Regions from separate parts of the Streptomyces sp. NPDC014894 genome, predicted to be linked through region 1. Evidence: riboswitches for the same ligand, from Rfam matches in the RefSeq annotation. Region 1 holds a riboswitch; the other holds the start of a gene.
The links. Region 1 has a riboswitch for cyclic di-AMP ahead of ACF089_RS22320 (peptidoglycan DD-metalloendopeptidase family protein). Riboswitches for the same ligand answer to the same signal wherever they lie in the genome.
Positions count from the first base shown of each region.

Region 2: another riboswitch for cyclic di-AMP. It lies ahead of ACF089_RS24740 (transglycosylase family protein); the one in region 1 lies ahead of ACF089_RS22320 (peptidoglycan DD-metalloendopeptidase family protein).

Region 1 covers NZ_JBIBWD010000009.1:145,054-149,625, forward strand. Annotated here, with positions in the region: gene ACF089_RS22305 (helix-turn-helix domain-containing protein) at 1-587, shown strand, start outside; gene ACF089_RS22310 (DUF6126 family protein) at 602-760, shown strand; gene ACF089_RS22315 (tyrosine-protein phosphatase) at 952-1,764, opposite strand; cyclic di-AMP (ydaO/yuaA leader) riboswitch at 2,296-2,450, shown strand; gene ACF089_RS22320 (peptidoglycan DD-metalloendopeptidase family protein) at 2,456-3,523, shown strand; gene ACF089_RS22325 (SGNH/GDSL hydrolase family protein) at 3,693-4,484, shown strand; gene ACF089_RS22330 (STM4011 family radical SAM protein) at 4,528-4,572, opposite strand, start outside.
Region 2 covers NZ_JBIBWD010000010.1:253,481-258,052, reverse strand. Annotated here, with positions in the region: gene eno (phosphopyruvate hydratase) at 1-332, opposite strand, end outside; gene ACF089_RS24740 (transglycosylase family protein) at 640-1,380, opposite strand; cyclic di-AMP (ydaO/yuaA leader) riboswitch at 1,384-1,557, opposite strand; gene ACF089_RS24735 (transglycosylase family protein) at 1,819-2,862, opposite strand; gene ACF089_RS24730 (cytochrome P450) at 3,046-4,299, opposite strand.

The DNA of each region.
Region 1 (4,572 bases):
TTCGGTCTCCTGCGGGAGACTTCCCGGCCGAGCTGGCGGACGTGGCCCCGCGGCTGCGCGAGCTGCGCCGCCGCCGCGGTCTCACCCTGGAGGCCGCCGCCCATCGCGCGGGCCTCTCGCCCGCGCATCTGTCCCGGCTGGAGACCGGCCGCAGGCAGCCCTCGCTGCCGATGCTGCTCTCCCTCGCCAGAATCTACGGTACGGCAATCGCCGAGCTGCTCGGCGAGCTGTCGGCGGAGCCCGACCCGGTGATCCGGGGCGGCCGCCGGGAACCGGCCTCCGCCGACGGGTGGACCTACCACCAGGCGGGCTCCCCGGGCCGGGCCATGCAGGCGCTGCGGCTGCTCGTGCCCTACGGGGCCCAGGGCGACCTGGTGCGAGTGCACCCGGGCGAGGAGTGGATCTACGTTCTCGACGGCCGTCTGAAGCTCACCCTCGGCGAGGCCGTGCACGAGCTGGGCCCCGGGGACAGCGCCCATTTCGACTCGCTCACCCCGCACCGGCTCGCGGCGGCCTCCCGCGACGGCGCGGAGATGCTGTTCGTCCACACCCTGCTCCAGAGCCCCGAACTCCATCCGCACGCCTGAAAGCGAGGACTGTCATGTCCGAGAACACCGCGGCACCCGTGCCCGAGAAGCCCAAGGGCAAGCAGGAGAGCAAGTTCCCCACGGGAATGATCGTCCGGCTCTTCGCCTATCTGATCGCGGGCCACATCCTGGCCGGCTTCCTCTACCTGCTGTTCGAGATGGGCGCCAAGTAGCCCCTCGGAGGAGCCCCCGGCCGCACCGCCCCCGGCGTAGCCCCCGGCCGTGCGGCCACCGCCTTCCGGCCCGGCCCGGGGCGCCCCCGCCCGGCCCGGCCCCGGCCGCCGGACCCGGCCGCCGGCTGCGGGCCCTTACGCGGGGCCCGCGAGACGGCCGGCTCCCCGCCGCGCGGGGGAGCGGTCCGGTCTCAGCCCTCGCTCACGAGCCGCTCGCGCAGCCGCTCTCGCGTCCCGGGGTCGAGCTTCAGCCCCTCGGTGAGATAGCGCTCGGTGGTGCCCCAGTTCTCCTGGACGGTGTCGAACGCGGCGTGCAGATACTCCAGACGCGCGTCGAAGAGCGGACCGAGCAGCTCCATCACCTCCTGCGACATCCCGCCCTCCGAGCTGTTGCCGCGGCGCACCAGATACCGCCGCGAGGGCTCGTTGGACTTGAGGTAGTCCTCCTCGATCGCCTCCCGCTCGACGCCCACCGCGAGCAGGGCGATCGCTATCGAGAGCCCCGCGCGGTCCTTCCCGGCGGCGCAGTGCATCAGCGCCGGCACGCTGTCCTCCGCGAGCGCGTGCAGGATACGGCTGTGCTCGTCCGTCCGCCGGGTGATCAGCACCCGGTACGAGTCCCTCATCCGCTGGGCCGCCTGCCCGTCGCCCAGGAGCGACCGCAGCTGGTCGATCTCGCCTTCGCGGATCATCTTCCAGAACTCCACGCCGTCGGCCGGATCGCTGAGCGGGAGATTCAGATTCCGCACGCCGGGCAGCTCGGCGTCGCTCCCCTCCAGCCCGATGTCGGCCGCATTGCGGAAATCGAAGATCGTGTGCAGCTCCAGCGAGGTCAGAAAGACGACATCGCTCTCGGTCGCGTGGGCCAGATGCCCGCTGCGGTAGAGCCGCCCGTACCGGGTCCGTCCGCCGTCCGCGGTCGGCAGCCCGCCCACATCACGGAAATTACGCACTCCGACCAGCTCGGGCTCGGTCGACGGGACCTGCGGCAGCTGCTGCGTCACGAAGTCTCCTGAGGGTCATTGGCGCCGGCGCTGCTCGCCGACGATGGCCTGTTCTTGACGATACGACATTGATTCCAGGGGCAATCATCTTCTCCGACCGGCGTTCGGGGAAGGGGTTCGGGCGAGTCGCGGGCCGTCGGCCGGCGCCCGGATCCACATGATCGCGCTTTGCGTCGATACGCGCCGGGCCGGACCGCTCCGGAGCGCTGGTCAGGGCCGCCCGCACGGGGTTATTCATCACTTCTGACCGAAATGAGTCGTTAGATATAACGTGCCCCGGCTCAGGGGGAGATGGGGCCTGCTCGGTGAGCAGGATCATAGTGGTGACGGTCCGTGGCGGCGGCCCGGACGGCAATCGCGACGCCGGGACCGGAGTTGGGGATCCGGTCTCCACGGAGGGTGACCGGGAGGGCTCCCCGCGCCCCTCTGTGGATCATCCGCCGACTGCGGAACGGCTTGTTCCGCTCCTTGCGGCTCGTCTACGGTCACGGCCATCCGGGCGGACCGCCTCATCCTGCCGCCGGCCGGAACTCCCATCGGACATCACAGCGTGGCAGGAGCGGGGGACCCAGGAAGTACGCCGGCCCGGATTTCCGGACGGCTCGGGGTGAAGCCGTACGACGAGTGCGGCCGGGCATCTCCAGCCCGAACCCGACAGCTCACCTCGCAGGCGCCGGAGAGGAACAGCCCCATGCCCGCCAAGGGTAAGCACCGTCGTCCCAGGACCAGCACACTCACCCGCGGCTTCGTCGCCGCGGGCACCGGCGGCGCGGCCTTCGCGCTTCCGCTGATGGGCGCGACCGGCGCCCACGCGGCCGAGCGATCCGCCCCGGCCGCCGTCGCCTCCGCCCCGGCCGCCGTCGCCTCCGCCCCGGCCGTCGCGCCCGCCGCCGCGCAGGCGGGTCGGGCCCCCGCCGCCCCGGTCGGCCAGAAGCCCGCCGAGGCCCCCGCCGCCACCGCGTACCGCGTGGTCGCGGGCGACCATCTGTCCAAGATCGCCGACCAGCACCGGGTCGGCGGCGGCTGGCAGAAGCTCTACGCGGACAACCGCGCGGTGGTCGGCGACGACCCGTCGCTCATCCACCCCGGCCTCGAACTCGCCCTCGGCAAGCCCGCCGAGGCGAAGGGCTCCGCGGACCAGGGCGAACAGCGGGACCGCGCTCCGCGCGAGGCCGCCGCGCCCGCCTCCGGAGGCAACGGCCCGGCCGCCCCCGCCGCGCCCCGCCAGGCCCCGGCCCAGCCCGAGGCCCCCGCGGCCGAAGCGGCCCCCACCCCCGCGCCCCCGGCGGAGCCCACCGCTCCGGCCCCCGCCGCCGAGGCCCCGGCGACCGCCGAGACCCCGGCCGCCGCGTCCGGCTACACCACCCCGCTTGCCGCCGGCGGCGTCTCCACCGGCTACCGCGCCACGGGCTCCATGTGGTCCAGCGGCTACCACACCGGTGTCGACTTCTCGGCTCCCACCGGCACCCCCGTCCGCTCCGTCGGCCCGGGCACCGTCGTCTCCGCGGGCTGGAGCGGCGCGTACGGCAACGAGGTCGTCATCCGGCACAGCGACGGCAACCACTCGCAGTACGCCCACCTCTCCTCCCTCTCGGTCTCCGCCGGGCAGGACGTGAGCGGCGGCACCCAGATCGGCGGCGTCGGCTCCACCGGCAACTCCACCGGACCGCATCTCCACTTCGAGATCCGCACCGGCGCCGGCTACGGCTCGGACATCGACCCGGTGGCGTATCTGCGCCAGCACGGCGTCTCCCTCTGACGCCGCGGGGCCGGCCGGCCCGCGCCCGAATCCCCTCGTACCGCCCGCGGTGCGAGGGGATTCCCGTATATTCCCGGCGGCGTGATATCTCCCGGTGGTAAACATCACCTCCCGTCAACCCCTCCCTACGGTCGCGTAGGTCACATCCGCAAGGTCAAGATGAGTTCTTGTGGCAGACGATTCGAGAACAGAGACCAAGGGCGCAATCGGGTCGTACGCGGCGATCGGTGACAGTTTCACCGAAGGCGTCGGAGACCCCGGCCCGGACGGGACCTACATAGGCTGGGCGGACCGCTTCGCGGTTCTGCTCGCCGACCGCGCACCGGAACACACCTTTCGATACGCCAACCTGGCGGTGCGCGGCCGCCTTCTCGACCAGATCGTCGCGGAGCAGGTGCCGAGGGCGAAGGAACTGGCCCCGGACCTGGTGACGTTCTGCGCCGGGGGCAATGACATCATCCGGCCGGGCAGCGACCCGGACGACGTGGCCGAGCGCTTCGAGCGCGCGGTCGCCGACCTCACCGCCGCCGTCGGCACCGTGATGGTGACCACCGGCTTCGACACCCGGGGCGTCCCGGTCCTCCGCCATCTGCGGGGCAAGGTCGCCACCTACACCGCCCATGTGCGATCCATCGCCGACCGGTACGGCTGCCCGGTGCTCGATCTGTGGTCGCTCAGATCGGTCCAGGACCGGCGTGCCTGGGACGGCGACCGGCTGCATCTGTCCCCGGAGGGGCACACCAGGGTCGCCCTGCGCGCCGCGCAGGTGCTCGGACTCGGCCTCCCGGCCGACCCGGACCAGCCCTGGCCGCCGCTGCCCCCGCGCGGGACGCTGGAAGTACGGCGCGACGACATTCTCTGGGCCCGTGAGCACCTCGGACCCTGGATCGGCCGACGGCTGCGCGGCGAAAGCTCCGGCGACCGGATCGCCGCGAAGCGGCCGGACCTGCTGCCGCTCTGAGCGGGGCGGATCCCGGCGGCGACCCGCGGGGTCCGGGAGGCGCTCAGCCTCCCGGACCCCGCGCCGCGACGGCTCCGTACGGACGGAT
Region 2 (4,572 bases), on a different contig from region 1:
TTGGCGCCGAGCGAGCCCTTGTTGTCGGTGGCGTCCAGGTCGAACATGGCCTGGTCGATCAGCCGCTGCTCGGTGGCGTCGTAGCCGACCAGCTCGGGGCCGATCTGCTCGATGACGGCGAGGACGGCCTTCTCGACGCCCTTGCCGAGGTAGCGGTTCTGGTCGCCGTCGCGAAGCTCGATGGCTTCGAAGGCACCGGTGGAGGCGCCGGACGGCACTGCAGCACGACCCGTGCTGCCGTCGTCGAGGCCAACCTCGACCTCGACCGTGGGATTGCCTCGGGAGTCCAGGATTTCCCGGGCTACGACGACGTCGATGGACGGCACGAGCATCTCCTTCTGGGATGTGACGCGTGAAGTGCAGGGTCTCTTTGGCCTTGCGACAAGAGCCTAACCGGCGGGCGGGTCCCGCCCTGCGGATGCCCGCCCCCTGGGACGAAAAAGGGGGTGAAGTCCAGCTCCCGGGGACGGACCGACCCTGCCTACTGACTGGTAACACAAGAGAGCCCCGGTCCGCGCGTTCGGGGGAAGCGCGCGGACCGGGGCGTTCCGCGACCCGCGGAGGGGCGGGGCCACGGCTCGGGTCGTACGGTCGGGCGGGGCGGCCCGGGGCGCCGGCCGCGAGGGCCGGCGGGGTGCGTCAGCTCAGGTCGAGCTGCTGGCCCACGTAGATGACGTCAGCGTCGTCGACGATGTCCTTGTTCAGCTCGAAGAGCTTGGACCAGCCGCCGTCGACCTTCTCGGCCGCGGCGATGGTGCTGAGGGTGTCGCCGGCCTTGACCTCGTACTCGCCGTCGCCCTTCTGGTAGCCGCCGGCGGGCTTCGACTGCGGCTGCTGCGCGGGCTGCGGGGCGGCGGCCGGGGCCTCGGTGCGCTCGGAGCGGGTGGTCGGGGCCTCGGTGCGCTGCTCGGGCTGGGCCTGCTGCGGGGCCTGCTGCTGCGGGGCCTGCTCGGCCTTCGGCTGGGTCTTCGGCTGCGGGGCCGCCTCGGCGGAGCCGCCGCCGTACGCGGCGTTGGACAGGCCGACGCCGCAGCTCGGCCACGCGCCCTTGCCCTGGCCGGCGAGGACCTTCTCGGCGATCTGGATCTGCTGGGCCTTGGACGCCTTGTCGGCGGTGGAGGCGTACGCGGTGCCGCCGTAACCGGCCCAGGTGGAGGCCGAGAACTGGAGGCCGCCGTAGTAGCCGTTGCCGGTGTTGATGGACCAATTGCCGCCGGACTCGCACTGGGCGACCTTGTCCCACTCGGCGGCGGTGGCCGCGGAGGCGGTGGAGGCGCCGATCAGCGGGGCGGCGACGGCCGCACCGGTGACACCGGCGAACGTGACGATACGGACAGCCTTGGACGGGCGGCGGTGCTTGCCCTTGCCGGAAAACAGCATGGAACGTCTCCTCACCGACGCCTACGAGGTGAGCTGTCGGGTTCGGGCCAAGTGAGTTGCCCGGTCACGCGTCCTTGCGCGCGACTTCACCCCTAGCCGGTTCCCGCCGTCGGATTCGACGGCCGGCGCCCGGCGCTTACCTGGGTCCCCCGCTCCTGCCTTCGGCGCACTGAGCGTCGTGTTCCCCCGACCGACGGCAGGATTCGGCGTGACGGTCGTGGTGCCCGCGGTGGCGAGCGGTTCAGACCGTAAGCGCACCTCTCCCCGATGTTCAAAGGAGAACATCGGGGAGAAATCGCCCATCGCGCCACTCCGGTACCTTGCGTTTCCGCAGGTCGGGCCTGGAATGCGAGATTCCGGAAGGCTATGTGGGCCAGTTACCGCAAAGAGACCCTTGTCTCATTTGAGCAAACTAGGACAGAGGGCATCGAACTGCCCCTACTTCGAGGCGAGGTCGAGGTTCTGGCCCGGGTGGATGAGATCGGGGTCGGAGCCCACGGTCTCGCGGTTCTCCTCATAGAGGGCGTTCCAGCCGCCGTCCAGCTTCTGCGCCTGGGCGATGGCCCAGAGGCTGTCGCCGGGCCGGACGGTGTACGCGCCGTCCTTCTCCTCCGCCTTGCCCTCCGCGGCCTCGTCCGCCGTCTTCTCGACGGCGTCACGGGCCGGGGACTCGCCCCGGGAGGGGTGTCCGGCGTCCGCCTCGCGCTCGGCGACCGGATCGCCGGTCGCGGTCCCGTCCTCGGGTACGGCCGTCTCGTCCTGCCCGTCGGAGCGGGGCGGTCCGCCGGCGGCGGGGGCGCCGTCCGACCCGTTCCCCGCCTTGGCGTCGTCCGTACGGTTCGAGCCGGTCGCCGGCTCCTCGGCGGGCTCGCCCCGGTGCTTGCCGGAGCCCTCGGGCTTCCCGGCGGGCTTCTCGGCGGCCTTGTCGGCCTTCTCGGCCTTCTCGGTGGCCTTGTCCGCCTTCTCCGTGGCCTTCCCCGCCTCCTCGGCGGCCTTCTCCGTCTTCTTGGCGACCTCCCGGTCGGCGCCGGGGCCGGTGCCGCCGGCTCTGTCCGCGCCGCTGCCCACGCCCTGGGTCGGACCCGGGGCCGGAGCCTTCGACTCCTTCGCCGCGCGCTCGGCCTTCTCGGCCGGGCTCGGGGAGGAGGACGGCTCCGTGCCGCCGGCGTCGGCCCCGAGGGTGAGACCCGCCATCGCGGCGCAGGAGGCCCAAGCCTTCGCGCCCTGTGCCGCAAGTACCTTCTCGGCCACATCTATCTGCTGCGAGCGGCTCGCGAGGTCGGCGCGGGAGGCGTACTCCGTACCGCCGAAGGCCTCCCAGGTCTCCTGGGAGAACTGGAGCCCGCCGTAGTAGCCGTTGCCGGTGTCGGCGCTCCACGCGCCGCCGCTCTCGCACTCCGCGACCCGGTCCCATGTCGTGGACTCGACCGCGGCCGCCGAACCCGCGCCGAGCAGGGGGATCGCGATGGCCGATCCCGTCACCCCCGCCGCGACGACGAGAGCCGGAACCTGGCGGGGTCGGCGATGTCGCCCATTCCCGGAGAGCATACGGTTGCCTTTCGCCTGACTGCTTGAGACGGGGTGAACGTAGCCGCACTCGAACACGCGTCACAAGTCGATGCAGCGGAGATCACGCGAAAGTCACAATCCTGACGGACCGTCAATTCAACGCCCCGTGAACTCCACCGGCAGGGTCCGCAATCCACGCATAATCAGCCCTCCGCGCCATCGCAGATCCGCCGGATCCGCGGCCAGCCGAAGGTCCGGCAGCCTTCTGAGCAGGGTGGCGATGGCCGTCTGCCCCTCCAGCCGGGCGAGCGGCGCGCCGAGGCAGTAGTGGATGCCGTGCCCGTACCCCAAGTGCTGGTTGTCGCGCCGGGAAAGGTCGAGTACGTCCGGTTCCGAAAATCTCTCCGGATCGCGGTCCGCGGCGGCCAGCACCACGAGCACCGGATCCCCCGCCGCGATCCGCTCGCCGCCGAGGACCAGTTCCTCGGTGGCGAACCGCCATGTGGCCACCTCGACCGGCCCGTCGTACCGCAGCAGCTCCTCCAGTCCGGTCGCCAGCAGCCCGCTCTCGCCCGCCGCCAGGGACGCCTGGAGGCGCTCGCGCTCGGCCGGTTCGCGCAGCAGCGCGTAGACGCCGTTGCCGATCAGATTGACGGTGGTCTCGAAGCCCGCGAAGAGAAGAATGAAGGCCATCGCGGCGGCCTCGTTCTCGGTGAGATGCTCGCCGTGGTCACTGGCCCGGATCAGCCCGGAGATCAGATCGTCGCCCAGGTTCTCGCGTTTACGGTGAATCAGCTCGACGAGATAGCCGCGCATTTTCTTCACCGAGCGCGCGACACCGCCTCTCGGGCCGCCGCCGTGACGAATCATCATTCCGGCCCAGTCCCGGAAGTCATCCTGATCCTCCCGGGGGACGCCCAGCAGGTCACAGATGGCGTAGATGGGGAGCGGAAAGGCGAACTCATGGATCAGATCCGCCTCCCCGCGCTCGATGAAGCCGTCGATGAGGGTGTCGGTCAGCTCCTGGACCCGGGGTGCGAATTCGGCCACTCGGCGTGGAGTGAATGCCTTGGACACCAACCGGCGCAGCCGGGTGTGGTCCGGGGGGTCGATATTGAGCAGATGAGTCATCAGCTCGGCCTTGCGCTCCCCCGGAATACCGGTTTTGCCCTTGGCGTGCGCCGGCTCGTCATGATGCGCCGGATTCTTCGACAGCCGCTGATCCGCGAGCGCCTGCCGCGCGTCGGCGTACCGCGTCACGAGCCACGCCTCGACCCCGCTGGGGAGGCGGGTGCGGTGGACGGGGGCGTGGGTGCGGAGCCAGGCGTAGGCGGGGTAGGGGTTGGTGGCGAACTCCCACGTGAAGAGTTCTGGGGTGGGGGTGGGGGTGGGGGGCGGGGGGCTGCTCACCCCCCGACCGTATCCGCCCCGCGCGGGGCCTCGCCGACGCGGGGCTCAAGCGAACTCAGCCCCGCCGGCGTTTGCGCCGCAGGCCGGGCAAACCTGGCCCCGCCGGGATTGAGGCGCGGGGCTCAGGCAAACCCAGCCCCGCCGGCGATTGAGGCGCGGGGGCTCGGGGGCTGGCCCCCGACAACGGCCCGCACCCACGGGACCAGGTCCGTCCTCAAACGCCGGACGGGCTGGAACATGGGCCACAGGCCCCCACGACAGCCAGCACCCCAC